3 regions of the Streptomyces sp. NPDC107500 genome follow, and region 3 is predicted to be linked to each of the others. Evidence: predicted binding sites of a transcription regulator. Region 3 holds the regulator's gene; each other region holds the start of a gene.
The links. Region 3 encodes HrcA, which represses chaperone genes, less so after heat shock. Its sites were predicted from a motif close to TTNGCACTCNGNNNNNCNGAGTGCNAA; they were not measured.
Positions count from the first base shown of each region.

Region 1 (9,795 bases), on a different contig from region 3:
TGCTCTCCGCCGAGGCCCGCATCGCCCTGACCCTGCGGCTGCTCGGCGGCCTGACCACGCCCGAGATCGCCCGTGCCTTCCTCGTCCCGGAGCCGACGGTCGCGCAGCGCATCGTGCGCGCCAAACGCACCCTGGCCACGAAGAACGTCGCCTTCGAGGTGCCGTACGGCCCGGACCGGGCGGCCCGCCTCGGCTCCGTCCTGGAGGTCATCTACCTGATCTTCAACGAGGGGTACGCGGCCACCGCGGGCGACGACTGGCTCCGCCCGGCCCTGTGCGAGGACGCCCTGCGCCTGGCCCGCGTCCTCTCCGCCCTGATGCCGAAGGAACCCGAGGTGCACGGTCTGACGGCGCTGCTGGAGTTCCAGGCATCCCGTACCGCCGCCCGCACCGGCCCCGACGGCGAGCCGGTCCTCCTGCGCGACCAGAACCGCCGCCGCTGGAGCCGACTGCTCATCGCCCGCGGCATCACCGCCCTCGACCACGCCCACGCCACGGCCGGCTCCTGCGCCCCGGGTCCGTACGTCCTCCAGGCCGCGATCGCCGCCTGCCACGCGACGGCACACCGCTACGAGGAGACCGACTGGCCGCGCATCGCCGCGCTCTACGGCCTGCTCGCCGCCCGCGCCCCGTCCCCGGTCGTCGAACTCAACCGCGCGGTCGCCGTGTCGATGGCCGAGGGCCCGGCCCCCGCGCTGGCCGTCGTCGACGCCCTGGCCGCCGAACCGGCCCTGCGCGACTACCACCTGCTCCCCAGCGTCCGCGGCGACCTCCTGCTCCGCCTGGACCGCCCGGCCGAGGCGCGCGCGGAGTTCGAGCGGGCCGCGTCCCTGACCCGCAACGAACGCGAGCGCGAACTGCTGGTCCGCCGGGCGGAGGAGTGCGGCTAGGGCCTGTCCGCCGGAAAGCTCCTACGGCTTCCGCACCGGCTGACCGACCAGCATCGTCGGCGCTCCCGCGACCCGGGTCATGAACACGGTCGCCGCGTTCGGCCCCTGCGGCTTGACCTTCCGCCGCAGCTCCTCCGGCTCGACCGCGGACCCCCGCTTCTTCACGGTCAGCGTGCCGACGCGGCGCTCCCGCAGCAGTGCCTTCAGCTTCTTCACGTTGAACGGCATGAGGTCGGTGATCTCGTACGCCGTGGCGTACGGCGTCGGCAGCAGTTCGTCCGCGGTGACGTAGGCGATGGTCGCGTCGAGCAGCCCGCCGCCGACCTGTTCGGCGACCTCGGCGACCAGATGCGCGCGGATCACGGCGCCGTCCGGCTCGTACAGGTACCGGCCGGGTGCGCGGACCTCCGGGTCGGGCAGGCCGGTGCCGGGCAGGGTGCGGGGTCCGGGCAGCAGCGTGGCCCGCACCGCCCCCGCCGCGCCGCCGAACCACAGCACCGCCTCCTTCACGTCCCCGCCGTCGGAGATCCACTCGGCCTCGGCGTCCTCCGGCACCGCCTCGTGCGGGATGCCGGGCGCCACCTTCAGCGCGGCGGCGCGGGAGGCCGTACGGGCCGCGCCGACGGCCCAGGACAGCGGCGGCGAGTACGCCTCGGGGTCGAAGATCCTCCCCCTGCCGCCGCGCCGGGCCGGATCGACGAAGACCGCGTCGTACCCGCTGGTGTCCACCGCCTCGACGTCCGCCTCGCGCACCTCGATCAGCTCGGCCAGCCCCAGCGCCTCGGCGTTGGCGCGCGCCGCGGCAGCGGTCGCCGGGTCGCGGTCCACCGCCAGCACCCGGATGCCGGCCCGGGCCAGCGCGATCGCGTCGCCCCCGATCCCGCAGCACAGGTCGGCCACGGAGGTGACGCCCAGAGCCGCGAACCGCTCCGCCCGGTACGCCGCCACGCTCGCCCGCGTGGACTGCTCGACGCCGTTGGCCGTGAAGAACATCCGCCCCGCGTCCCCGGCCCCGAACTTCGCCGCCGCCCGCTGCCGCAGCCGCGCCTGCCCGAGCGCGGCCGACACGAGCGCGGCCGGGTGCTCGCGGCGCAGCCGGGTGGCGACGGCCAACTCCCGCGCGGGGTCGGTGTCGCGCACCTCGTCGAGGAGGGCGCGGCCTTCGGGGGTGAGCAGGGAGAGCAGGGCGTCGAGGTCGTTCACCGCCTCATTGTGGGCCAGTCGGTGGACGGTGTGCCTCCGGCGCGGTGTCGGACGGGGTCCGGCGGTCCGGGACTGCGAGGATCCGGCACCATGCGAGCAGTCGTACAAAATGACAAAAGCCGGGCGTCGCGGGTGCTGCGAGCGGCGACTGCCCCCGGACCGCGCGGACGCGCCGTCACCGTCACCGCCGCCACCGCCGTCCTCGCCGTGGCCGCCCTCGCCGCCGGCTGTGCGCAGGACACCTCGGACGTCCGGGGCGCCCACGGCCAGGAGCCCCTCCAGGCACCCCCGGCCCGCGCGCTCGACGCGTACGCGTCGAGACTGGGCGCGGCCCAGGCCGCCCGGGTCGCCGCCGCCAAGCGCTGGGACCTCAGAAGGGTCCCGCTGGCCGCCCCCGCGCCCCCCGCGAAGAAGCCGGAGATCAAGGCGCGCGACGGCTTCGAGGTCGAGGGCCAGGAGGAGGACGGCCTCCCGCCGGTCTTCACCACGATCCCCACCAAGGAGAAGATCGTCTTCCTCACCATCGACGACGGCGCCGAGAAGGACCGGGCGTTCCTGAGGATGATGAGTGAGCTGAAGATCCCGTACACCGTCTTCCTCACCGACGAGGAGATCAAGGACGACTACGGCTACTTCAAGAAGATGCAGGCCCGCGGGGTCACCCTCAACAACCACACCCTGAGCCACCCCTACCTCCCCGGCCTCTCCTACGCGGAGCAGAAGCGGGAGATCTGCGGCATGCAGGAGGTCATGGAGAAGCGCTACGGCAAGCGCCCCGTCCTCTTCCGCCCGCCCTTCGGCAACTACAACCGCGACACCTTGCGCGCCGCGAAGACCTGCGGCATCGAGTACGCGCCCATCTGGAGCGAGGAGGTGTTCGTCGACCACTGGGAGTACCGCGAGTGGGACCGGGAGCTGCACCCCGGGGACATCGTCCTCACCCACTTCCGGGGCCGCGAGGACTGGGACGGCACGATGACCGACATGGCCCGGCGCTTCCTGAACCGGATCACCGCCGAGGGCTACGCGGTGGCCCGCCTGGAGGACTACCTGTGAGGCGAGGGCGGTTCCGGCCGGCCGGGGCCGCCCTGGCCGCCGTACTGCTCACCGGCTGCGCCCAGTTCGCCGGCCCCGCCGGACACCCGGCCGCCGGGGAACCGGCCCGGGGCGGCGACCGGAGCGGCGACCAGAACCGGAACCTCCCGCCCGTCGTGGACCACGTCCGCACCACCGACCGGGTCGTCTTCCTCACCTACGACGACGGCGCCGAGCGCGACCCCCGCTTCACGGCCCTGGTCCGCGAGCGGCGCCTCCCCGTCACCCTGTTCCTCACCGACAGCGTGGCCGGACCGGCGTACGGCCACTTCGCCGGGCTGCGCTCGGTGGGCGCGAGCCTGCAGAACCACACCCTCGACCACCGCTCCCTGCGGGGCCTGCCCTACGCCGGCCAGCGCGCCGAGATCTGCGGCCAGCAGACCAAGCTCAGATCCCGCTTCGGCGTCCGCCCCCACCTCTTCCGCCCGCCGTACGGCACGTACGACACGACGACCCTGCGCGCCGCCGCCGACTGCGGCGTCACGGCCGTGGTCATGTGGCGGGCGTCCCTGAACGCCGACGGCCACCTCACCTACACCCGTGGCGAGCACCGCCTGCACCCCGGCGACATCGTGACCGTGGACCTGGCGGACCATACGGAGCGTTTGCTGGAGACGATCGAGGAGCAGGGGCTGAAGGTGGGCAACTTGAACGACTACCTCACTTCCAGCCCGTCCGGCGTTTGAGGACGAGGCCGTCCAGGCCGAAACGGGGGTCTGGGGGCGCAGCCCCCAGCGAGGCCCACACCCACGCCGGGCGCGCTCCTCAGACCGGCGTTCACGCAAAAACCCGGCCGACGCGCCGCAGGCATTGGCACTCCGCTTGACCGAGTGCTAATCGCAGTCATAGTCTCGGCTCTGGCACTCCCCACTGGAGAGTGCCAACTACGCGACGGGCAGGTCCGGCACCCGCGACGACGGATCCACCTGGTCGCCACCTCAGACAGTTAACCCCGTGAGATCTCCGAAGGGGGAGGTCGGATCGTGACGACCACCAGCTCCAAGGTTGCCATCAAGCCGCTCGAGGACCGCATCGTGGTCCAGCCGCTCGACGCCGAGCAGACCACGGCTTCGGGCCTGGTCATTCCGGACACCGCCAAGGAGAAGCCCCAGGAGGGCGTCGTCCTGGCCGTCGGCCCGGGCCGCTTCGAGGACGGCAACCGCCTTCCGCTCGACGTCAGCGTCGGCGACGTCGTGCTGTACAGCAAGTACGGCGGCACCGAGGTGAAGTACAACGGCGAGGAGTACCTCGTCCTCTCGGCCCGCGACGTGCTCGCGATCGTCGAGAAGTAGAAGTAGCTCTTACTTCACCGAAGCACCTTGCTTTCCAGCTGCGCCCCTGGCTCCCGCGACCATAAAAAGCCGGGACGTCAGGGGCGCAGTGCCGTATAACCCCAAGATTTCCGGAAGAGGGCTCACGCTCCCATGGCGAAGATCCTGAAGTTCGACGAGGACGCCCGTCGCGCCCTCGAGCGCGGCGTCAACAAGCTCGCCGACACCGTGAAGGTGACGATCGGCCCCAAGGGCCGCAACGTCGTCATCGACAAGAAGTTCGGCGCCCCCACCATCACCAACGACGGCGTCACCATCGCCCGCGAGGTCGAGGTCGAGGACCCGTACGAGAACCTCGGCGCCCAGCTGGTGAAGGAGGTGGCGACCAAGACCAACGACATCGCGGGTGACGGCACCACCACCGCCACCGTGCTCGCCCAGGCGCTGGTCCGCGAGGGCCTGAAGAACGTCGCCGCCGGCGCCTCCCCGGCGCTGCTGAAGAAGGGCATCGACGCGGCCGTCGCCGCCGTGTCCGAGGACCTCCTCGCCACGGCCCGGCCGATCGACGAGAAGTCCGACATCGCCGCCGTCGCCGCACTGTCCGCCCAGGACCAGCAGGTCGGCGAGCTGATCGCCGAGGCGATGGACAAGGTCGGCAAGGACGGTGTCATCACCGTCGAGGAGTCCAACACCTTCGGTCTGGAGCTGGACTTCACCGAGGGCATGGCCTTCGACAAGGGCTACCTGTCGCCGTACTTCGTGACGGACCAGGAGCGCATGGAGGCCGTCCTCGAGGACCCGTACATCCTGATCAACCAGGGCAAGATCTCCTCCATCGCGGACCTGCTGCCGCTGCTGGAGAAGGTCATCCAGTCCAACGCCTCCAAGCCGCTGCTGATCATCGCCGAGGACCTGGAGGGCGAGGCGCTCTCCACCCTCGTCGTCAACAAGATCCGCGGCACCTTCAACGCCGTCGCGGTGAAGGCCCCGGGCTTCGGCGACCGCCGCAAGGCGATGCTCCAGGACATGGCGGTCCTCACCGGCGCCACGGTCATCTCCGAGGAGGTCGGCCTCAAGCTCGACCAGGTCGGCCTGGACGTGCTCGGCACCGCCCGCCGCATCACCGTCACCAAGGACGACACCACGATCGTCGACGGTGCCGGCAAGCGCGACGAGGTCGAGGGCCGCATCAACCAGATCAAGGCCGAGATCGAGTCCACGGACTCCGACTGGGACCGCGAGAAGCTCCAGGAGCGCCTCGCGAAGCTGGCCGGCGGCGTGTGCGTGATCAAGGTCGGCGCCGCCACCGAGGTGGAGCTGAAGGAGCGCAAGCACCGTCTGGAGGACGCCATCTCCGCGACCCGCGCCGCGGTCGAGGAGGGCATCGTCTCCGGTGGTGGCTCCGCGCTGGTCCACGCCGTCAAGGTGCTGGACGGCAACCTCGGCAAGACCGGCGACGAGGCCACCGGTGTCGCGGTCGTCCGCCGCGCCGCCGTCGAGCCGCTGCGCTGGATCGCCGAGAACGCCGGCCTGGAGGGCTACGTCATCACCTCCAAGGTCGCCGAGCTGGACAAGGGCCAGGGCTTCAACGCCGCCACCGGCGAGTACGGCGACCTGGTCAAGGCCGGCGTCATCGACCCGGTGAAGGTCACCCGCTCCGCCCTGGAGAACGCGGCCTCCATCGCCTCCCTCCTCCTGACGACCGAGACCCTGGTCGTCGAGAAGAAGGAAGAGGAGCCGGCCGAGACGGGCCACGGCCACGGCCACGCCCACTAGGCGCTGCGCTGAGCTGAACGGTGCCCAGTGCCCCTACGGGGGTGCTGGGCACCGTGCGTTGACCTGCTACCGGGTTCGCGTCTGCCCCGGCGGGTTCGGTGCCGGGTGCGGCACCGTCGTGGTTGCTCCCGCAGTTCCCCGCGCCCCTTACGGGGCGATCCCCTTGACGAACCTCACCGACTCCGTGAGAACTGCTCGGGCCCCCGCCCGTCCGTCAGACGGGCCGGCTTCAGCACCCGCTCCTGCTCCCACTGGTCCCGCTTGCGCAGCCCGCTGTTCTTGTAGCGGAGGGAGGCGTCACGCTTGCCGAGGTAAATAACAGTGAGCGGACGCGGCACGGTGTACCCGTCCAGCTCCTCAAACCACAGCTCCCCCCGCTCAGTGGCATCCAGCAGCCAACTCCGCCTCGTCGTCGGTCCGCGCCCGCGGGTCGTCCTCCAGCAGGCGGGCCGGCGTCTGGAGATCCTTCAGCAGCCGTACGCGGTCCAGCGAGGCCCCGACCCCACCCCCGGCGTCCCCTAAACAGTCACTCCCGGCTCACTCCTTCACCACTTGCGCACCGGGCCCCACGGTCCGTATCCCATCCTGCCAGCCGGTCCCGGTGACTCTCGGAGAGATCACCGCATCGGCGGCCTGTTGCTCCCAAGGCCGAGGCGGACGCAATGTGTACCAAGTCGCTTGCTGTGGCGGTAGTTGAGTCCATAGCATCAGGTTCACATTCGCGAATCAATGGTTGTTCCGGCGGGGGGCCTGGTGTGACGTTGATGATGGCGGTGGCGGCTGTATGGGGCGCGTTACAGCTGTACGTCGTTTCGTGGCCGACCCGGTCGGTGCGGCTGCCGACCGTACTGCTCGCCTTTGCGGTGGGGGCATACGCGTGTGGAGTGATCACAGCGCTGGTGCAGCTTGCCTACACCCGTCTCTACGCGGACCAGTCGGGGCAGTCGCTGATCACGGTGGTGAACACCACCAGCTACACGGTGGCGCCGTGGGTGGAGGAACTGATCAAGGTGGCCCCGCTGCTGCTGGCGGGGTGCAGCCTCCGGATTCGCCGTCAGTGGGGGTTGACAGACTTCACGGTTCTGGGTGGGGCGCTGGGGGCCGGATTCGGGCTGCTGGAGGCGGTCCTCCGATTCGGCCTGGACGCGGACCGGGCGATGGCGCGCGGCGAGGGCTGGATCATCCCCGACAGCCTGTCGCCACCCTACGTTCCGGGCCTTGGTCAGGTGCTCACGTCCTGGCTGCCCGCACCGTTCAGCCAACTGGCCACGGCCGGTCCCCCGGTCACGGAGACCTTCCAGCACCTGGTGCTGTCGACCCTGGCGGGGTTCGGGGTGGGACTGCTCTGGCGTGCACGCGGCTGGGCACGCCTGCTGTCGGTGGTCCCCGTCGCCGCGGCCGCCTTCCACCACACGGTGAACAACTACGCCGCGCGGGAACCGGGCAGCCAGGCCGGACAGTGGCTCGACGACCTGGACGCGAAGGCGTGGGCGGCACCACTGGTGTGCCTGGCCATCGCCCTGGTCGTCGACCTGCGCCGGCTCCACCGGGGCAAGAGAGCGGTGCCCGGCGTACTGCTCTCCTCCGAACACGCCGATGGAGACAGCGTCGCGGCTTTGCTGCGCTACACGTCCTGGCGTCCGCCATGGAGCCTGCTGGTCGGGCTGCGCTACGTCAGGCTCCGGCGTTCCCTGCTGTACGCCGCCACCTCGGCTCCTGCCGACGACACCGAAGATCTCCGACGTGTGGTCGCCGGGATCACCGCTCGGATGGACGCGTCCGACAACCAGCGAGCCTGGCGAGAGGTCAACCTCCGGACGTGGTGGGAAGCGGCCCGAAGAGCCCGTCGTCCCCGGGACCGGTGGCTCCTGCTCATCCCGTGCGTACTCGTGGTGCCCTCACTGCTGTACCTGGGCGTCGGCACGTTCAAGGCCACGGCCGGCCTCCAGGAGTTCTTCACCACCGGCCCGGGACCGAAGATCCTGATGGGCTTCGGCATCGCCGCCCTCGCCTGGATCGCCTACCAGCTCACCGTCCTGCTCCGCACCTGGCGGGCCGTGACGGCGCAACCCGTGGCGGAACTGCTGGCCGCGCACCGCTTCCGCCTCGGAACCGCACTGGGAGCGGCGGCCCTGGGAACCTTTCTGCTGTGGCACGGGCTCGGCGAGGCGGGCCCCGAAGGCAGGTCGATCCGGACGCTGCACCTGCTCGACGCGCTGGACACCCTCCTGACCCATCTCGGCTTCGCGCTCCTCCTGCTCTCCTTGCTGGCGCTGTTTCCGCCCGGCGCGCTCGCGCTCGCAGGAGGCGGAGTGGCCGGCGCCCTGACCACCGAGGCCGCCCTCGCCGCCGGTGTCCTGGGCTCGTCCGGGCTCCTCCTCATGGGGCTGGGCGCTACGAACGGCGCCGGCGGTGACTACAACGCGTGGCCCCGGAGTAAGAGGAAGGGGCGCACGAAGCCCGAGCACCGTGCGGATGTCCCCGGTGACGAGGGCAAGAGCCTCGGCGGCAGGAGCAGAGCCCACACCATCGACAAGCACGTCGACAAGACCATCGCCGGTATGCGAAAGCGCCTGCGGGAAGACGCCGGCCTGACCGCTGACTCACGCTACGTCGACGTCAAAACGGCACAATATTTCACTGACAAGACTCTCACCACGGCAGAAAATCAGCGGAAGATATCGGCCTGGCTGGCCAAGGGCGCCAAAGGGCCACTACGGCTGGAAGGGAAGTTCAACGAGAACACGGGCCTGCATCTCACCCGCTACGACTTCACTCACGGGCAGCCCACACAATGGGTGAAGGGAGTCCGGGTGATCCTCAAGGCCGACCCGTCGGCACCGTCCGGCTACCGCGTCCTCACCTCGTTCCCCCAGCCGTAGAACGCATCCTTGGAGCAGTTGATGAGTCAGGCACTTCCGCCAGGGCAACGATTCTACGAACTCAGCGACCTGCTGGCGGCATACGCCCACGTGGATTTCACGTTCTCCGACACCGCGGAAGCTCCGGGACCCGCCCTGTCCGCCTACCTCAGGATGGCCGCACGTGACCCCGGGCGCGCCGCGACGGCGGTTCGGCAGATCGACGACCTGCTCTCCGTCGGTCTGTTCTCCGAGGAGATCGCGGACGAGGTGGAACACCTCCCGCACATCCGTCCTCCGATGGGTACGAGCGTCGAGGACTGTCTTCGTGTGGTGAAGGACCACCTTCACCACTTCCTGCGCGACCCCTCACGCACCCCGCAGGCGAACCCGCAGAGCTCCTGGGAATGGAACGAGCGCTTCCCGTCCTTGGGGCAGCTGCTCGGCGCCTACTTCCACCGGGACTTCTCCTACATCTACGAGTCCCGCGAAGAGGCCCTCGACGAGTACGTCGGCGAAGCCGATCCGCAGGACCGCGAACAGGCGGCCCAGGAAATCGGTGAGCTTCTGGAAATGGTGTCGTCGGAACAGGAACTCCGCACCGCGACGACGGCCTTGGGGCTCGACATCCTGCCGCCGCGCGGCATGTCCCTGCGAAAGTGGCTCGAGTCGATTCGCCGCAGGATCACCGCAGCGTAG
Region 1 is NZ_JBVJPF010000003.1:680,133-689,927, reverse strand. Features, by position in the region: gene ACZ67M_RS14710 (RNA polymerase sigma factor) at 1-890, shown strand, start outside; gene ACZ67M_RS14705 (class I SAM-dependent methyltransferase) at 912-2,093, opposite strand; gene ACZ67M_RS14700 (polysaccharide deacetylase family protein) at 2,184-3,149, shown strand; gene ACZ67M_RS14695 (polysaccharide deacetylase family protein) at 3,146-3,874, shown strand; gene groES (co-chaperone GroES) at 4,172-4,480, shown strand; gene groL (chaperonin GroEL) at 4,613-6,235, shown strand; gene ACZ67M_RS14680 (hypothetical protein) at 6,617-6,757, shown strand; gene ACZ67M_RS14675 (RNase A-like domain-containing protein) at 7,120-9,117, shown strand; gene ACZ67M_RS14670 (contact-dependent growth inhibition system immunity protein) at 9,139-9,795, shown strand.
Region 1: groES (co-chaperone GroES) is a predicted target of HrcA. The motif match lies at 3,999-4,025, and genes of this name have one in related genera.

Region 2 (9,795 bases), on a different contig from region 3:
CGCCAGGGCATGACCGGCAGGACCTCCCCGTCGACGACCGGGGCGTACGGGGTGACGGTGGGCGCGGCCTGCCCCCAGCGGTCGACGCGGCCGGGCATCTTCGGGGCGAGGGCCTGGCCCGCCTTGACGAGCTGCTCGGGAGCGAGGGCGCCGAGGTCGGCGACGGTGGGGCGCAGACCGGCCTCGGCGGCGAGGGCGGTGCCGAGGTCCCGGGCGAGTTCCGGCGAGAAGAAGGTGCCCGGCACGCTCTGCGCGACGGCCCGCCCGAAGAGTCCGGCGGCGCTCGGCATGGCGAGCAGCGCGGCCACGGAACCGGCGCCCGCGGACTCCCCGAAGACGGTGACCCGGCCCGGATCGCCGCCGAACGCGGCGATGTTGTCCCGTACCCACTCCAGCGCGGCCACCTGGTCGAGCAGCCCCCGGTTGGCGGGGGCGCCCTCGATGTGGGCGAAACCCTCCATGCCGAGGCGGTAGTTGAGGGTGACGACGACGAGGTCGCCGTCGGCGGCGATGCGGCGGGCGTCGTAGCCGGGGCTGCCGGAGTGGCCGAGTTTGTAGGCGCCGCCGTGGATCCAGACCATCACCGGGCGGCGGGCGGCCGGATCGGGTTCCGGTGTCCAGACGTTGACCGTCAGCCAGTCGTCGCCCTGGGGGAGCGCACCGGCCGGGCCCGCGATGCCGAGGTCCTGCGGGGGCGGCGGGCCGAAGGCGTACGCGTCGCGTATGCCGTCCCAGGCACGGGCGGGGCGCGGGGCGGCGAACCGGCCCTCGCCCACCGGGGGTTCGGCGAAGGGAATGCCGCGGAAGACCGTCAGCCCGTCCTCCGCGCGCCCGCGCACCGCACCAACGGCCGTGCGCACCACGGGTTCCACTGACTCCACGGGTCCAGGGATCGTCATCCCACGGACCCTACGCCGTGGTGCGCGCCGCGCTCAGCTGAGGGTCTTCAGCGAGGCCGCGTCGTAGGGCGCGAGGCTGTCGAAGCGTCCGGCGAGGACCTTCTCGGCCCACAGCGGGTCCTGGAGCAGCGCGCGACCGACGGCGACGAGGTCGAACTCGTCGCGCTCCAGGCGGTCGAGGAGGTTGTCGAGGCTGCCGACGGGGGCGCCCTCGCCCAGGAACGCCTTGGTGAAGTCGCCGTCGAGGCCGACCGAGCCGACGGTGATGGTGGTCCTGCCGGTCAGCTTCTTGGTCCAGCCCGCCAGGTTGAGGTCGGAGCCGTCGAACTCGGGCAGCCAGTAGCGGCGGGTGGAGGCGTGGAAGGCGTCGACGCCGGCCGAGGCGAGCGGGGCGAGGATCGCCTCCAGCTCCTCGGGGGTCTCGGCGAGGCGGGCGTCGTAGGCCTCCTGCTTCCACTGCGAGTAGCGGAAGATCACGGGGAACTCCGGGGAGACCTTCTCCCGTACGGCGGCCACGATCTCGGCGGCGAACCGGGTGCGGGCCACGGGGTCGCCGCCGTAGGCGTCGGTGCGGCGGTTGGTGCCGGACCACAGGAACTGGTCGACGAGGTAGCCGTGGGCGCCGTGGATCTCCACGCCGTCGAAGCCGATGCGCTCGGCGTCCGCGGCGGCCTGGGCGAAGGCGCCGATGACGTCGTCCAGGTCGCGCCGGGTCATGGCCGTGCCCGTGACCTCGTCCTCACCGATGCGCAGCCCGGACGGGCCGACGGCGGGGGCGTCCGCGAAGGGCGGCTGGCCGGCCTTGCGCACCATGCCGATGTGCCACAGCTGGGGCACGATCGTGCCGCCCGCCGCGTGCACCGCCTCGGCGGCCTTCGCCCACCCGGCGAGCTGCTCCTCGCCGTGGAACCGGGGCACCCGGCTGCTCTGCCCGGCGGAGTCGTGACCGACGTACGTCCCCTCGGTGACGATCAGGCCGACCCCGGCGGCGGCCCGGCGGGAGTAGTACGACACCACGTCCTCACCGGGGACGCCGCCCGGGGAGAACATCCGGGTCATCGGTGCCATCGCGATGCGGTTCGGCACGGTGAGTCCGTTGATGGTGGCCGGGCGGGCGAGGAGCTGGGCGGCGCGGGAGGCGGCCTCGACGGGGGTGACGGTCACGTGGGGGCTCCTTGGTGGGGGGGTACCAGGTGGTATGTGCGTGTGCATAGACACTCTCCACCGTGAACCCCGCATCCACCAGCCCTCATTCCGCCCACCGCGCCCGCCGGGGCGTGATCCGGCCCACAGCCCGGGGACAACGCCGAGGGCGGCACCCCCCGTTCGGGGAGTGCCGCCCTCGGTTCGTGCGGGACGCTCGATCAACCGGAACCGGTCGATCAGAAGTCCATGTCACCGCCCGGCATGCCGCCCGGAGCACCGGCCGCGGCGGCCTTCTCCGGCTTGTCGGCGATGACGGCCTCGGTGGTGAGGAACAGCGCGGCGATGGAGGCGGCGTTCTGCAGCGCGGAACGGGTCACCTTCGCCGGGTCGATGATGCCCTCGGCGATCATGTCGACGTACTCGCCGGAGGCGGCGTTCAGGCCGTGACCGACCTGGAGGTTGCGCACCTTCTCGACGACGACGCCGCCCTCGAGACCACCGTTGACGGCGATCTGCTTCAGCGGGGCCTCCAGGGCGAGCTTCACGGCGTTGGCGCCGGTCGCCTCGTCACCCGTCAGCTCCAGCTTCTCGAAGACCTGGGAGGCCTGGAGCAGGGCCACGCCACCACCGGCGACGATGCCCTCCTCGACGGCCGCCTTCGCGTTGCGAACGGCGTCCTCGATGCGGTGCTTGCGCTCCTTGAGCTCGACCTCGGTGGCGGCACCGGCCTTGATGACGGCCACGCCGCCGGCCAGCTTCGCCAGGCGCTCCTGGAGCTTCTCGCGGTCGTAGTCCGAGTCGCTGTTCTCGATCTCGGCGCGGATCTGGTTGACGCGACCGTTGACCTGGTCGGTCGAGCCGGCGCCGTCGACGATGGTGGTCTCGTCCTTGGTGATGACGACCTTGCGGGCGCGGCCCAGGAGGTCCAGGGACGCGTTCTCCAGCTTGAGGCCGACCTCCTCGGAGATGACCTCGCCGCCCGTGAGGATGGCGATGTCGCCGAGCATGGCCTTGCGGCGGTCGCCGAAGCCCGGGGCCTTGACGGCGACGGACTTGAAGGTGCCGCGGATCTTGTTGACCACCAGGGTCGACAGGGCCTCGCCCTCGACGTCCTCGGCGATGATCAGCAGCGGCTTGCCCGACTGCATGACCTTCTCCAGGAGCGGCAGCAGGTCCTTGACGTTGCCGATCTTGGAGTTGGCGATCAGGATGTACGGGTCGTCGAGCGACGCCTCCATACGCTCCATGTCGGTGGCGAAGTACGCCGAGATGTAGCCCTTGTCGAAGCGCATACCCTCGGTGAGCTCCAGCTCCAGACCGAAGGTCTGGGACTCCTCGACGGTGATGACGCCTTCCTTGCCGACCTTGTCCATGGCCTCGGCGATCAGCTCGCCGATCTGGGTGTCGGCGGCGGAGATGGAGGCCGTGGAGGCGATCTGCTCCTTGGTCTCGACGTCCTTCGCCTGCTCGAGCAGGGCGGCGGAGACGGCCTCGACGGCCTTCTCGATGCCGCGCTTCAGGGCCATCGGGTTGGCGCCGGCCGCGACGTTGCGCAGGCCTTCCTTGACCAGGGCCTGGGCGAGAACGGTCGCGGTGGTCGTACCGTCACCGGCGACGTCGTCCGTCTTCTTGGCGACTTCCTTGACCAGCTCGGCGCCGATCTTCTCGTACGGGTCCTCGAGCTCGATCTCCTTGGCGATGGAGACACCATCGTTGGTGATCGTGGGGGCGCCCCACTTCTTCTCGAGGACGACGTTGCGGCCCTTGGGGCCGAGCGTCACCTTGACGGCGTCCGCGAGCTGGTTCATGCCGCGCTCGAGGCCGCGCCGTGCCTCCTCGTCGAACGCGATGATCTTGGCCATGTGAAGTGGTCCCTCCAGGACTGGGGGTGATTCCTTCGGACCGCGCCCGCGCCCGCGACGGACGGCTCGCCTGCCTCGTGGTTCCTTCCCCACCCGGCCTGCGGGCCTCACCGACCCGGTCCTTCGTTGTCACTCTCACCTTCAGAGTGCTAACGCCAATGATTAGCACTCGACCCCATCGAGTGCAAGCGCCTCCGGGGATCCGGGCCACCCTCTCCGCCACCCGCGAACACCGGGCCCGCCACGGTCCGGGCAGGCCGAAGGGCCCGCACCTCCGGGGAGGTGCGGGCCCTTCGGAGAAGAACCGTTTACTTGCGGTGGCCGAACGTCTCAGGCGCTGAGGCGAACCATGTCGGCCTGCGGGCCCTTCTGACCCTGCGAGATCTCGAACTCGACCCGCTGGCCTTCTTCGAGGGTGCGGTAGCCGTCCATCTGAATCGCGCTGTAGTGGACGAAAACATCCGCACCACCGTCGACCGCGATGAAGCCGTACCCCTTCTCCGCGTTGAACCACTTGACGGTGCCCTGAGCCATGCCTAACTCCCCTATTACTGGCCCTTGCACAGATCCGCACTTCGCGGACCCGGGTCAGACCTCACCCCCCACGACTGGGGGCGTGCGCCGGAACGCGTCGACCGCGGCTGAATGTATCTGTCCAACTGCCGTCTGCAACAGGTCAATCGGACGAGAAATCTGGACGTACCCGGTCCGGAATATGACGAGCTTTCCCCTGAATGTGGGTCAAGTCGGGGCACACAAAAGTCACAAAAGCCGCGAAACACACCCACACTTTGGCTACTTCTTGTCGGGCGGGCGGCAGGAATTCAAGGTTCCCGATGCCTTGATCGGGAGCGCGTTCCCCAACTCTACCGCGCTCAATCCAATGGAATTGCCCCCTCCGCTTCTCTCACGGAGGGGGCAATTCGATGAACTCTGCGTCACCGCGATTACCTGCGGTAACGAAAAGGCGGATCAGCCGCCGGCGACCGCCGGGATGATGGAGACGCCCGCGCCGTCCGGGGTCGCGGTCTCCAGGCCCTGCTCGAAGCGCACGTCGTCGTCGTTGACGTAGACGTTGACGAAGCGGCGCAGCTTGCCCTGGTCGTCCAGGACGCGGGCGGCGATGCCGGTGTGGTTCTTCTCCAGGTCGGAGATGACCTCGCCGAGATTCGCGCCCTCGGCACTGACCTCGGCCTGGCCACCGGTGTAGGTGCGCAGGATGGTGGGGATGCGGACGTTGACGCTCACTTGAACCTCCGGTCAGGTGACTTGGCTAGGGGCGCGGGGAACTGCGCGACCAGCCCCCACGGCCCGCAGACGACATACAAGCTGTCCTACGCGAGTCCGGCCTCGCGGAACGAATCCAGGTTGGGACGAATGGTCGCGGTCAGCCCGGTGCCCGCCACCGCGTCCAGCGTCTTCAGACCATCGCCGGTGTTGAGCACGACGGTGGTCAGCGACGGGTCCAGCGCGCCGCTCTCGACCAGCTTCTTCGTCACCCCCACCGTCACACCACCGGCGGTCTCCGCGAAGATGCCCTCGGTCCGGGCGAGCAGCTTGATCGCGTCCACGACCTGCTCGTCGGTGACGTCCTCCACCGCACCGCCCGTGCGGCGCGCGATGTCGAGGACGTAGGGGCCGTCGGCGGGGTTGCCGATGGCCAGCGACTTGGCGATGGTGTCCGGCTTCTGCGGGCGCACCACGTCGTGGCCGGCCTTGTACGCCGTGGAGACCGGGGAGCAGCCCTCGGCCTGGGCGCCGAAGATCTTGTACGGCTTGTCCTCGACCAGACCCAGCTTGATCAGCTCCTGGAGCCCCTTGTCGATCTTCGTGAGCTGGGAACCGGACGCGATCGGGACGACGATCTGGTCGGGCAGCCGCCAGCCGAGCTGCTCGCAGATCTCGTACGCGAGGGTCTTGGATCCCTCGGCGTAGTACGGCCGCAGGTTGACGTTGACGAAGCCCCAGCCTTCGCCGGCCGGGTCGCCGATCAGCTCGGAGCAGAAGCGGTTCACGTCGTCGTAGTTGCCCTGGATGCCGACCAGCTCACCGCCGTAGACGGCGGCCATGACGACCTTGCCCTGCTCCAGGTCGTGCGGGATGAACACGCAGGAGCGGAAGCCGGCCCGGGCGGCGGCGGCGCCGACGGCGCCGGCCAGGTTGCCGGTGGAGGAGCAGGAGAGGGTGGTGAAGCCGAAGGCGCGGGCGGCCTCCAGGGCCTGGGCGACGACGCGGTCCTTGAAGGAGTGCGTCGGGTTGCCGGAGTCGTCCTTGACGTAGAGGCCGCCGGTGACGCCCAGCTCGCGGGCCAGGTTGTCGGCCTTGACCAGCTTGGTCCAGCCCGGGTTGATGTTCGGCTTGTCGGCCACGTCGGCGGGGACGGGCAGCAGGGGGGCGTAGCGCCAGATGTTCGCGGGGCCCGCTTCGATCCGCTTGCGCAGCTCCTCGGTGTCGTAGGCCGAGAAGTCGTAGGCGATCTCCAGCGGGCCGAAACACTCCTGGCAGGCGAAGAGCGGGCCGAGCGGGACGCGGTGGCCGCACTCGCGGCAGCTCAGCGCTGCGGCGGGGCCGAGGTCGACGGTGCCGTCGGTGGAGTTCGTGGGGGTTTCGGCAGTCTGCACAGCCATGGAGGCGAGGCCCTTTCTCCTCATCTTTCTCACGACGCATCTCGCCGTGAGACGGATTTGGCACCTTCCCTAGCCGGGAGCCTCGCCACGTCCGTGTGACAAGAACCGACTGGAGGGTTGCCGGGGCTTCATCGGGCCGTTTCCCTCTGCCCCTCTGGATGAGCGGTATGAAGTTGTTGTCCTTCGCGGTACGCGCGGTGACCCCGGCATGCGGGGGTCCTGCGCGTTGTTCAAGACTGTAACCGAAGGCCAGGACGGTTGAGATAGTCGTCCGTACCGCGAGATGGATCACAACTGATCACGAAGGAGTCCTGGGACCGTGCTGGAAGAAGTCGAGCGCTGGCTGAGCGCGCGTTCCTGGTCCGCCGGGGACCGGCCGATCCGGCAGCTGCTGGCCGCCAAACAGGCCACCGGGCAGACGGTCAGCGTGGTGCTCCCGGCCCTCGACGAGGAGGCGACGGTCGGCGAGATCGTCACGGTGATCCGCCGCGACCTGATGGACCGGGCTCCGCTGGTCGACGAGATCGTGGTCGTGGACTCCGGGTCGAGCGACCGTACGTCGGAGGTGGCCGCGGCGGCGGGCGCGCGCGTCGTGCACCGCGACGCGATCCTGCCGCGGGTCCCGCCGGTGCCGGGCAAGGGCGAGGTGCTGTGGCGTTCGCTGCTGGTCACCGGCGGCGACATCGTCTGCTTCGTCGACGCCGACCTGCGCGAGTTCTCCGCCGACTTCGTCTCCGGGATCGTCGGCCCGCTGCTCACGGAACCGGACGTGCAGCTCGTCAAGGCGATGTACGACCGCCCCCTCGGCACCACTCCCGGCCAGGGCGGCCGGGTCACCGAGCTGGTGGCCCGCCCCCTGCTCAACCTGCACTGGCCGCTGCTGGCCGGCTTCGTGCAGCCGCTCGGCGGCGAGTACGCGGCCCGCCGCTCCCTGCTGGAACGGCTCCCCTTCCCCGTCGGCTACGGCGTCGAGCTGGGCATGCTGGTCGACGCCCTGCACCTGGTCGGCCTGGACGCCCTCGCCCAGGTCGACGTCGGCGTCCGGCGCCACCACCACCAGGACGGCCAGGCCCTGGGCCGCATGTCCGCCGCGATCTACCGCACCGCCCAGCTCCGCCTGGCCCGCGGCCACCTGGTCCGCCCGACCCTCACCCAGTTCGAACGCGGCCCCTCGGGCTTCGAGCCCCGCACCCACGCCGTGGACACGGAGGAACGGCCACCGATGAGGGAGATCGCGGAGTACACGGCGCGGCGGGTGGCGTGATCGGCACCGCTGTGGTGTGCGACCACGTTTGAGCATTTCGGGGCCGGGCTAGGTTGAGGCGTATGGCTTCAAGCTTCGGTGCTGCTCAGGTGCTGGTCGCCTCCAATCGGGGGCCGGTCTCGTACGAGGTGCGTGAGGACGGGTCGCTGCACGCGAAACGCGGGGGCGGCGGCCTGGTCTCCGGGCTGTCGTCGATCGGCCCGGACGCGGGGGCGCTGTGGGTGTGCTCGGCGCTCGGCGACGGCGACCGCGAGGCGGTGCGGCGCGGGGTCGGCGAGGACGGCGTGCGGATGCTGGACGTGCCGGCGGACGTGCACGCGGACGCGTACAACGGGATCGCCAACTCGGTGCTGTGGTTCGTGCACCACATGCTCTACCAGACGCCCGTGGAGCCGGTCTTCGACGCGGAGTTCCGGCGGCAGTGGGCCTCCTACGAGGCGTACAACCGGGCCTTCGCCGAGGCGCTGGCCGAGGAGGCCGCCGAGGGCGCGGTCGCGATCGTGCAGGACTACCACCTGACGCTGGTGCCGGGGATGCTCCGCGAGCTGCGGCCGGACCTCAGGATCGGCCACTTCTCGCACACGCCGTGGGCGCCGGTCGACTACTTCCGGCTGCTGCCGGACGACATCGCCGAGCAGGTGCTGCGCGGCATGCTCGGCGCCGACCGGCTCGGGTTCCTCACCCGGCGCTGGGCCGACGCGTTCACCGCGTGCTGCGACGCCCTGGTGGGCGGGCTCGGCTCCACGGAGACCGGCGTGCACGGGCTCGGGGCGGACGCGGACTTCCTGCGGAAGCGGTCGCACGAGGCGGACGTGGACGAGCGGATGGCGGCCCTGCGGGAGGAGATCGGCGAGGGCCGACGCACGATCGTGCGGGTGGACCGGACCGAGCTGTCCAAGAACATCGTGCGCGGGCTGCTGGCGTACCGGGAGCTGCTGGCGACGCGGCCTCAGTGGCGGGAGCGGGTGGTGCACGTCGCGTTCGCCTACCCCTCGCGGCAGGACCTCGCCGTGTACCGCGACTACACGGCCGAGGTGCAGCGGGTCGCGGACGCGGTCAACGCGGAGTTCGGCACGGCCGGCTGGACGCCGGTCGTGCTGCACGTGAAGGACGACTTCGCGCGGTCGCTGGCGGCGTACCGGCTGGCCGACGTGGCCCTCGTCAACCCCGTGCGGGACGGGATGAACCTGGTCGCGAAGGAGGTGCCGGTCGTCTCCGACGAGGGGTGCGTGCTGGTGCTGTCGCGGGAGGCTGGGGCGTACGAGGAGCTGGGCGAGGACGCGGTGGTGGTGAACCCGTACGACGTGTCCGGGACGGCGGAGGCCCTGCACACCGCGCTGTCCGTCCCCGCGGCGGAGCGTGCCGAGCGCTCGAAGCGGCTGGCCGCGGCGGGTACGGCGCTGCCTCCGGCGCGGTGGTTTCTTGAGCAGTTGAGGGCGTTGCGGGGCTGAGAGGGCGAGTGCGCTGCCCGGCGTAGCGGGGTGCCGCCTGCGCCCGCCCGTGCCGCCCCAGCGGCACGACTGCCCGCAGGCGGCGGCGGGGGCGCCCCAGGCGGCGGCGGGGGCCGCTAGGCGAGGCGCGCGGCCAGGGCGCGCAGGAGTCGCACCACGCCCGTCGGGCCGTCGTCGACCACCACGTCGGCCCGCTTTCTGAGGTCCGGGACCTCGTCGCTGCCGCTGCACACCAGGAGGCCCGGGGTGCCCTCGGTGCGGAGTACGTCGACCGCCGCGAAGGCGGGGAGGTCGCCGAGGTCGTCGCCGGCGTAGAGGACGGACCCGGCGTCCGTGTCGCGGACGTAGGCCCGTAGCGCGGCGCCCTTGTCCATGCCGGGCGGGCGCAGTTCGAGGACCATGCGGCCCGGTTCGACGATGAGGCCGTGCCGGGAGGCCAGGTCGGTGAGGGGGACGCGCAGGACGTCGAAGGCGGCCTGCGGGTCGGGGGCACGGCGGGTGTGGACGGCGACCGCGTGGCCCTTCTCCTCGGTCCAGGTGCCCTCC
Region 2 is NZ_JBVJPF010000008.1:398,396-408,190, forward strand. Features, by position in the region: gene ACZ67M_RS31050 (carboxylesterase/lipase family protein) at 1-899, opposite strand, end outside; gene ACZ67M_RS31055 (NADH:flavin oxidoreductase) at 933-2,063, opposite strand; gene groL (chaperonin GroEL) at 2,282-3,907, opposite strand; gene ACZ67M_RS31065 (cold-shock protein) at 4,238-4,441, opposite strand; gene ACZ67M_RS31070 (MoaD/ThiS family protein) at 4,880-5,155, opposite strand; gene thrC (threonine synthase) at 5,242-6,534, opposite strand; SAM riboswitch class I at 6,552-6,699, opposite strand; gene ACZ67M_RS31080 (glucosyl-3-phosphoglycerate synthase) at 6,854-7,798, shown strand; gene ACZ67M_RS31085 (alpha,alpha-trehalose-phosphate synthase (UDP-forming)) at 7,861-9,249, shown strand; gene otsB (trehalose-phosphatase) at 9,366-9,795, opposite strand, start outside.
Region 2: groL (chaperonin GroEL) is a predicted target of HrcA. The motif match lies at 4,070-4,096, and genes of this name have one in related genera.

Region 3 (9,795 bases):
GGGCAACCGTTCCTGTACGGGACAATGGAACGCATGCCCTCCGCACTCCCCGACGGCGAACCCGTCCCCGCCGATGGTGCCCTGCCCGCGTCCGCGCTCACCGGGGCCGCCGACCGCCCCCTCGGCTTCTACCTGCATGTGCCCTACTGCGCGACCCGCTGCGGCTACTGCGACTTCAACACCTACACCGCGACCGAGCTGCGCGGCACCGGCGGCGTCCTCGCCTCCCGCGACAACTACGCCGGGACACTCGTCGACGAGATCCGCCTGGCCCGCAAGGTGCTCGGCGACGACCCGCGCGAGGTCCGCACGGTCTTCGTCGGCGGCGGCACCCCCACCCTGCTGCCCGCCGGGGACCTGGTGCGGATGCTGGGCGCGATCCGCGACGAGTTCGGCCTGGCGCCGGACGCGGAGGTGACGACGGAGGCCAACCCCGAGTCGGTCGACCCCGCCTACCTGGCCACCCTCCGCACGGGCGGCTTCGACCGGATCTCCTTCGGCATGCAGAGCGCGCGGCAGCACGTCCTGAAGGTCCTGGACCGCACGCACACCCCCGGCCGCCCCGAGGCCTGCGTCGCCGAGGCCCGCGCCGCCGGATTCGACCACGTCAACCTCGACCTGATCTACGGCACCCCCGGCGAGTCCGACGACGACTGGCGGGCCTCCCTCGACGCCGCGCTCGGCGCCGGGCCCGACCACGTCTCGGCGTACGCCCTGATCGTCGAGGAGGGCACCCAGCTCGCCCGGCGCATCCGGCGCGGCGAGGTCCCGATGACCGACGACGACGTGCACGCCGACCGGTACCTGATCGCCGAGGAGACCCTCTCGGCGGCGGGCTTCGACTGGTACGAGGTGTCGAACTGGGCCACCTCCGACGCCGGCCGCTGCCGCCACAACGAGCTGTACTGGCGGGGCGCCGACTGGTGGGGCGCGGGGCCGGGAGCCCACTCCCACGTGGGGGGCGTGCGCTGGTGGAACGTGAAGCACCCCGGGGCGTACGCCGGGGCGCTGGCGGCGGGGAAGTCGCCGGGGGCCGGGCGGGAGGTCCTCACGGACGAGGACCGGCGTGTGGAGCGCGTCCTGCTGGAGCTGCGGCTGCGGGAGGGGGTGCCGCTGTCGCTGCTGCGGGAGGCGGGGCTCGCGGCGTCCCGGCGGGCGCTGTCCGACGGGCTCCTCCAGGAAGGCCCCTACGCGGCGGGGAGCGCGGTCCTCACGCTGCGCGGGCGGCTGCTGGCGGACGCGGTGGTGCGGGATCTGGTGGACTGACCAGCCTGTTTCGCCCCCGCCGCCCCTACCCGTCCCGTCCCGGGGGCTCCGCCCCCGGACCCCCGCTCCTCAAACGCCGGAGGGCTGAAAGGCAGCCGGACAAGTCAAGAGACTGAGATGCAGCCGGACAAGTCGGAAGGGCTGGAAGACGTGACTTACGAGGTCACGAAGTCGATCAGTTCCTCCACCCGGCCCAGCAGCTCCGGCTCCAGGTCCTTGTACGAGCCGACCCGGGCCAGGATCGCCTGCCACACCGCCCCGGTGTTGTCGGCGGGCCAGCCCAGGGCCCGGCACACGCCCGTCTTCCAGTCCTGCCCGCGCGGCACCCGCGGCCAGGCGTCGATCCCCACGGACGACGGCTTCACCGCCTCCCAGACGTCGATGTAGGGATGGCCGACGACCAGGGCGTGCTCGCCCGTCACCGCCTCCGCGATACGGGACTCCTTCGAACCCGGCACCAGGTGGTCCACCAGGACGCCGAGCCGCGCGTCCGGCCCCGGGGCGAAGTCCGCGACGATCGACGGCAGGTCGTCCACACCGCCCAGGTACTCCACGACGACGCCCTCGACGCGCAGGTCGTCGCCCCAGACCTTCTCGACCAGCTCGGCGTCGTGCCGCCCCTCGACGTAGATGCGCCCGGCGCGCGCCACCCGGGCGCGTGCGCCGGGGACGGCGACCGAACCGGACGCCGTACGGGAGGGGCGTACCGGGCCGGACGCGGGCCGCACCAGCGTCACCACGCGCCCCTCCAGCAGGAAGCCGCGCGGCTCCATCGGGAACACCCGGTGCTTGCCGAAGCGGTCCTCCAGCGTCACCGTGCCCGCCTCGCAGCCGATCACCGCGCCGCAGAACCCGGTGCCGGGCTCCTCGACCACCAGGCCGGGGTCGGCCGGAACCTCGGGTACGGGCTGCGACTTCTTCCACGGAGGGGTCAGGTCGGCGGAGTACTGGCGCATTCTGCCGACGATACGAGGAATCCGCCGTTCGTGATCAGTGCGACACGCCGAAACGCGCGGCCAGCGCATCCCGTTGGGCCCGCACGAACGCCGCGTCCACCACCGCTCCGTGACCGGGGACGTACCGCGCGTCCGGGCCGCCCAGGTCGAGCAGCCGGTCCAGGGCCGCGGGCCAGTGCGACGGCACGGCGTCGGGGCCGGCCTGCGGTTCGCCGGACTCCTCGACCAGGTCCCCGCAGAACACCACCTCCGGGTCGCCCGGCACCAGCACCGCGAGGTCGTGGCCGGTGTGCCCGGGGCCCACGTTGGCGAGCAGGACCTGCCGCCCGCCGCCCAGGTCGAGCGTCCGCTCGCCGCAGACCTCGTGCGGCACGCGGACCAGCGCGTCGACCGACTCCTCCGCCCGCCGCTCGTCCAGCCCCTCCGCCACCGCGTCCGCGCGCAGCGCCTCCCGCCCGTGTCCGCCCGGCGCGAACACCGCGTCGGTGCCCACCGCGCCGTAGACCTCCGCGCCCGCGAACGCCGCGGCGCCGAGGACGTGGTCGAAGTGCGGGTGGGTCAGCGCGAGATGCGTCACACGGTGCCCGGTCAGCCGTTGCGCCCCCGCGCGCAACCTGGCGCCCTCGCCCAGGCTCGACCCCGCGTCGATCACCAGCGCCGCGTCCGTGCCGAGGACCAGCCCCGCCGTGCAGTCCCAGCCCGGCAGCCGGCACCGGCCCACCCCGGCCGCCACCCGCTCCCATCCCAGGTCTTCCCAAGTCACCTTCACGGCCACGACGCTATCGCCACACGGTCCCGCCGCACGTCGGCGTGGCCCCGGCCTTGCCGGGGGCGTACCCCACGGCCGTACACTGGGCCGGGGAAGTCTGGCACTCGCGCGCCGTGAGTGCCAGGACGGACCGGCAGGGCAGCGGACGACGACTTCTGGAGGTGTGCGCGGATGCTCAGTGAACGCAGGCTCCAGGTACTGCGCGCCATCGTCCAGGACTACGTCGGCACCGAGGAGCCGGTCGGGTCCAAGGCCCTCACCGAGCGGCACAACCTCGGCGTCTCCCCGGCCACCGTGCGCAACGACATGGCGGCCCTGGAGGACGAGGGCTTCATCGCCCAGCCCCACACCAGCGCCGGGCGCATCCCGACCGACAAGGGCTACCGGCTGTTCGTCGACAAGCTGGCCGGCGTCAAGCCCATGACCGCGCCCGAGCGGCGCGCCATCCAGAACTTCCTGGAGGGCGCCGTCGACCTCGACGACGTGGTGGCCCGCACGGTGCGGCTGCTCGCGCAGCTGACCCGGCAGGTCGCCGTCGTGCAGTACCCCTCGCTGACCCGCTCGACCGTGCGGCACGTGGAGTTGCTGGCCCTCGCGCCCGCGCGCCTGATGCTCGTGCTGATCACGGACACCGGCCGGGTCGAGCAGCGGATGGTCGACTGCCCGGCGCCGTTCGGCGAGGCGTCCCTCGCGGATCTGCGCGCGCGGCTCAACAGCCGCGTCGCGGGCCGTCGTTTCACCGACGTGCCGGGTCTGGTCGAGGAACTGCCGGATGCCTTCGAGGCCGAGGATCGCGGTACGGTCTCCACCGTGCTCTCCACTCTCCTGGAGACGCTGGTCGAGGAGAACGAGGAGCGGCTGATGATCGGCGGCACCGCCAATCTGACCCGCTTCGGGCACGACTTCCCCCTGGTGATCCGGCCGGTGCTGGAGGCGCTCGAGGAGCAGGTCGTGCTCCTCAAGCTGCTCGGCGAGGCGAAGGATCCGGGCGTGACCGTGCGAATCGGTCATGAGAACGCCCATGAGGGACTCAACTCCACGTCCGTCGTGTCGGTGGGCTACGGTTCGGGCGGCGAGGCGGTTGCCAAGCTCGGCGTGGTCGGACCGACCCGCATGGACTACCCGGGAACGATGGGAGCGGTACGCGCAGTGGCACGGTACGTCGGACAGATCCTGGCGGAGTCGTAGGTGGCCACGGACTACTACGCCGTACTCGGCGTGCGCCGCGACGCGTCCCAGGACGAGATCAAGAAGGCGTTCCGGAGGCTCGCCCGCGAGCTGCACCCGGACGTCAACCCCGATCCGAAGACCCAGGAGCGGTTCAAGGAGATCAACGCCGCCTACGAGGTGCTGTCGGACCCGCAGAAGAAGCAGGTCTACGACCTCGGCGGCGACCCGCTCTCGCAGGCCGCCGGCGGCGGCGCGGGCGGCTTCGGCGCGGGTGGCTTCGGGAACTTCTCGGACATCATGGACGCGTTCTTCGGTACGGCGTCGCAGCGCGGGCCGCGCTCGCGCACCCGCCGCGGCCAGGACGCGATGATCCGCATCGAGGTCGAGCTGGACGAGGCGGCCTTCGGCACGACCAAGGACATCCAGGTCGACACCGCCGTCGTCTGCAACACCTGCAACGGCGAGGGCGCGGCGCCCGGCACCTCGGCGCAGACCTGCGACATGTGCCGCGGCCGCGGTGAGGTCTCGCAGGTCACCCGGTCCTTCCTGGGCCAGGTCATGACCTCGCGGCCCTGCCCGCAGTGCCAGGGCTTCGGCACCGTGGTCCCGACCCCGTGCCCCGAGTGCGCGGGCGACGGGCGCATCCGCTCCCGGCGCACCCTCACCGTGAAGATCCCGGCCGGTGTGGACAACGGCACCCGGATCCAGCTCGCGGGCGAGGGCGAGGTCGGCCCCGGCGGCGGCCCGGCCGGCGACCTGTACGTCGAGATCCACGAGCTGCCGCACTCCACCTTCCAGCGCCGCGGCGACGACCTGCACTGCACGGTCACCATCCCGATGACGGCGGCGGCCCTCGGCACGAAGGTGCCGCTGGAGACGCTCGACGGCATGGAGGAGATCGACATCCGCCCGGGCACCCAGTCCGGCCAGTCGGTCCCGCTGCACGGCCGGGGCGTCACCCACCTGCGCGGCGGCGGCCGCGGCGACCTCATCGTCCACGTCGAGGTCACCACCCCGACCAAGCTCGACCCCGAGCAGGAGCGCGTCCTGCGCGAACTGGCCGCCCTGCGCGGCGAGGAACGGCCGCAGGGCCAGTTCCAGCCGGGGCAGCAGGGGCTGTTCTCCCGGTTGAAGGACGCGTTCAACGGGCGCTGAGGCGGGTGGCCGTCGGCCGGTCGGGATGCGGATGCTCCTGGCGTATGCCGACGGAAGCCCGGATTCGGACTTGTTCGGAGGACGTGACAACATGCGGTCATGTCCTCCGCACTGACCGATCTCTTCCCCTACCCGATCGTGCAGGCGCCGATGGCGGGCGGCGTCTCCGTGCCGCGGCTCGCCGCCGCGGTCTGCGAGGCGGGCGGGCTGGGATTCCTGGCCGCCGGGTACAAGACCGCGGACGGGATGTACCAGGAGATCAAGGAGCTGCGGGGGCTGACCGCACGCCCCTTCGGCGTCAACCTCTTCATGCCGCACCCGGAGACCCCCGACCCGGCGGCCGTCGGCGTGTACGCCCACCAGCTGGCCGGCGAGGCCGCCTGGTACGAGACGGATCTCGGCGACCCCGACAGCGGCCGGGACGACGGCTACGACACCAAGCTCGCGGTGCTGCTGGACAACCCCGTGCCGGTGGTCTCCTTCCACTTCGGCGTCCCGAGCACCGAGGTCGTCGACTCCCTGCACCGCGTCGGCACCTTCGCCCTGGTCGCGGCGACCACCGCGGACGAGGCCCGCGCCGTGGAGCGGTCCGGCGCCGACGCGGTGATCGCGCAGGGTGCCGAGGCGGGCGGCCACCAGGGCACCCACCGGGACAACCCGGAGACCGGCGGCGCCGGCACCGGCCTGCTGTCGCTGGTCGCCCAGGTCCGGGAGGCGGTGAGCCTGCCCATCGTCGCCGCCGGCGGCATCATGCGCGGCGGTCAGATCGCCTCGGTCCTCGCGGCCGGCGCGAGCGCGGCCCAGCTGGGCACCGCCTTCCTCGCCACCCCCGAGTCCGGCGCGCACGACCTGCACAAGCAGGCGCTGACCAACCCCCTGTTCGTGCGCACCGAACTGACCCGCGCCTTCTCCGGCCGCCCCGCCCGCGGCCTGGTCAACCGCTTCCTGCGCGAGCACGGCCCCTACGCCCCCGCCGCCTACCCGGACGTGCACCACCTCACCGCCCCGCTGCGCAAGGCCGCGGCCAAGGCGGGCGACGCGCAGGGCATGGCCCTGTGGGCGGGACAGGGCCACCGGATGGCGCGCGAGCTGCCCGCCGGACAGCTGGTGGAGGTCCTGGTGGCCGAACTCGCCGCCGCCGGGACAGCGTTGTCGCACTACGCGACGGGAGGCGCGGGCCGATGACGGCACCGGTGTTCGTGGTCGACGCCCTCGGCCCGGCGGACCTGACGGCGGGGGAGTACGTCCTCGACGGCCCCGAGGGACGGCACGCCGTCTCCGTGAAGCGGCTGCGGCCCGGTGAGGACGTCGTCCTCACCGACGGACGCGGACACTGGGCCGAGGGCGTGGTGAAGGCCGCCGAGGGCAAGGACCGCCTGGTCGTCACGGACCTGGAGACGGTCCACGAGGAACCGCCGGAGCAGCCCCGGATCACCGTCGTCCAGGCCCTGCCCAAGGGCGACCGGGGCGAGCTGGCCGTGGAGACGATGACCGAGGTCGGCGTCGACGCGATCGTGCCCTGGGCGGCGTCCCGCTGCATCACGCAGTGGAAGGGCGAGCGCGGCCAGAAGGCGCTCGGCAAGTGGCGCGCGACGGCCCGCGAGGCCGGCAAGCAGTCCCGCCGGGTCCGCTTCCCCGACGTCGCGGACGCGGCGACCAGCAAGCAGGTTGCCTCACTTCTGGCCACCGCCGACTTCGCCGCCGTACTCCACGAGAGCGGCGACGAACCCCTGGCCGCCGCCGAACTCCCCGCCTCCGGCGACATCGTGCTGGTGGTCGGCCCCGAAGGCGGCGTCTCGCCCGAGGAGTTGGCCCTCTTCGCCGAGGCCGGCGCCCGGCCCTACCGCCTGGGACGCAGCGTCCTGCGCACCTCCACCGCGGGCACCGCGGCGACCGCCGCCCTGCTGACCCGCACCGGCCGCTGGTCCTGACGGCGCCCGTCGCCACCGTGGCCGTATGCCCCCTACCGCCCGCCCCGGACCGGTGGGAGGCTGCCCTCCATGGGGGCATTGAGGCGGATTTGGCGTGTGGCTCCGGTGGCCGTCGGCGCGGTCGTCGCCGTCGGAGGTGTCGTCGCGTGCGAACCGGGCGGGCTCAGCTCCGCGACCGTGGCGTACACGACCGACCGGACCATGACGCGTGAACTGGAGCGGCAGAAGGCCGACGTGCGGTGGCTCACCTGCACCGCGAACACCGAGGGTGACGGCTCCACCGCGTCGCCGAGCGAGGAGACCGTCGCCTCCGTCGACTGCGACGGGGAGACCGACGACGGCAAGAAGATCACCATCGACGGCAAGGTGACCCGCGTCGTCAACGGCGCCTGTGTGCGCGGCGACCTCAAGGCCGCGGTGGACGGCAAGGAGTGGTTCCGGGTCAAGGGGCTGGGCAACTGCGACGCCACCAGCGCCCCGCCCGCGAACCGCCCCTCCCAGCAGCAGCCCGGGCCCACCGTGACCGTCACCCGGACCATCTGGTGCCCGGACGACCCGCACTGCCGCCCGGTCGAGGGCAAGTAGTCCGCCGGGCCGGCGACCGGCAAGTGATCCAAACCTCTGTCGGCGGACCGCGCCGCTGCATAGGGTGAGGGGGTGACACAGCCCGCAGCGCCTGCCTACCTCCGCTTTCCGCACCCGCACGGCGAGTTGGTCGCCTTCACCGCCGAGGACGACGTGTGGCTCGCCCCGCTCGACGGCGGCCGGGCCTGGCGGGTCAGCGCCGACAACGTGCCGGTGAACCACCCGCGCATCTCGCCCGACGGCACCACCGTCGCCTGGACCTCCACCCGGGACGGCGCCCCCGAGGTGCACGTCGCGCCCGTCGACGGCGGCCGCGCCCGGCGCCTCACCCACTGGGGCAGCATCAGGACCCAGGTGCGCGGCTGGACCCCGGGCGGCGAGGTCCTCGCCCTCAGCACCTACGGACAGGCCAGCCTGCGCCGCAGCTGGGCCCGCGCCGTCCCGCTCGACGGCGGACCGGCCGCCACCCTGCCGTACGGCCCAGTGGGCGACGTCGCGGACGGGCCGCACACCGTGCTGCTGTCCGCGCCGATGGGCCGCGAGGCCGCCTGGTGGAAGCGCTACCGGGGCGGTACGGCGGGCAAGTTGTGGATCGACCGCGAGGACGACGGCGAGTTCGTCCGCCTGCACGACGGCCTCGACGGCAACATCGAGTACCCCTTCTGGGTCGGCGACCGGATCGCCTTCCTCTCCGACCACGAAGGCACCGGAGCCGTCTACTCCTCCCTCGCCGACGGCTCCGACCTGCGCCGCCACACCCCCCTCGACGGCTTCTACGCCCGGCACGCGGCGACCGACGGCACCCGTGTCGTCTACTCCAGCGCCGGTGAGCTGTGGACGCTGGACGACCTCGACGGCGCCGAGCCCCGCCGGCTGGACATCCGGCTCGGCGGCGCCCGCGTCGACCTCCAGTCCTACCCGCTGAACGCCGCCCGCTGGTTCGGCTCGGCCTCCCCCGACCACACGGCACGCGGCAGCGCCGTCGCCGTACGCGGCAACGTCCACTGGGTCACCCACCGCGCCGGACCGGCCCGCGCGCTCGCGGCCACGCCCGGTGTCCGCACCCGGCTGCCCCGCACCTTCCGCGCGGACGGCGAGGAGTGGGTGGTGTGGGTGACGGACGCCGAGGGCGACGACGCCCTGGAGTTCGCGCCCGCCACCGGACTCGCGCCCGGCACCACCGCGCGGCGCCTGGCCGCCGGACAGCTCGGCCGGGTGCTGCACCTCGCCATGGCCCCCGACGGCAGCCGGGCCGCCGTCGCCTCGCACGACGGGCGGGTCCTGCTCGTCGAGCGGGAGAGCGGCGAGGTCCGCGAGGTCGACCGCAGCGAGGACGGCGACGCGTCCGGGCTGGTCTTCTCGCCCGACTCCGCCTGGCTCGCCTGGTCCCACCCCGGTCCCGACCCGCTGCGCCAGCTCAAGCTCGCCAACACCACCGACCTGTCGGTGAGCGAGGCGACGCCGCTGCGCTTCAAGGACTACGCGCCGGCCTTCACCCTGGACGGCAAGCACCTCGCCTTCCTCTCCACCCGCTCCTTCGACCCGGTCTACGACGAGCACGTCTTCGACCTCGCGTTCGTCGAGGGCGCCCGCCCGTACCTGATCACGCTCGCCGCGGCCACCCCCTCGCCCTTCGGCCCGCAGCGCCACGGCCGCCCCTTCGAGACCCCGGACCGGGAGGAGACCCCCGACAGCGAGGGCACCCCGACCACCCGGATCGACATCGAGGGCCTCGCCGACCGCATCGTGCCCTTCCCGGTCGAGGCCGCCCGCTACTCCGGGCTGCGCGCCGCCAAGGACGGCGTCCTGTGGCTGCGCCACCCGCTCACCGGCGTCCTCGGCGCCTCCCGCGCCACCCCGGAAGCCCCCGACCCGAACACCGAGCTGGAGCGGTACGACCTCGCCCAGCAGCGCGTCGAGCATCTCGCGGGCGACGCCGACCACTTCGAGGTCAGCGGCGACG
Region 3 is NZ_JBVJPF010000001.1:561,468-571,262, forward strand. Features, by position in the region: gene hemW (radical SAM family heme chaperone HemW) at 34-1,266, shown strand; gene ACZ67M_RS02465 (DUF3097 domain-containing protein) at 1,422-2,222, opposite strand; gene ACZ67M_RS02470 (MBL fold metallo-hydrolase) at 2,257-2,991, opposite strand; gene hrcA (heat-inducible transcriptional repressor HrcA) at 3,163-4,179, shown strand; gene dnaJ (molecular chaperone DnaJ) at 4,180-5,316, shown strand; gene ACZ67M_RS02485 (nitronate monooxygenase) at 5,416-6,501, shown strand; gene ACZ67M_RS02490 (16S rRNA (uracil(1498)-N(3))-methyltransferase) at 6,498-7,247, shown strand; gene ACZ67M_RS02495 (hypothetical protein) at 7,317-7,832, shown strand; gene ACZ67M_RS02500 (S41 family peptidase) at 7,905-9,795, shown strand, end outside.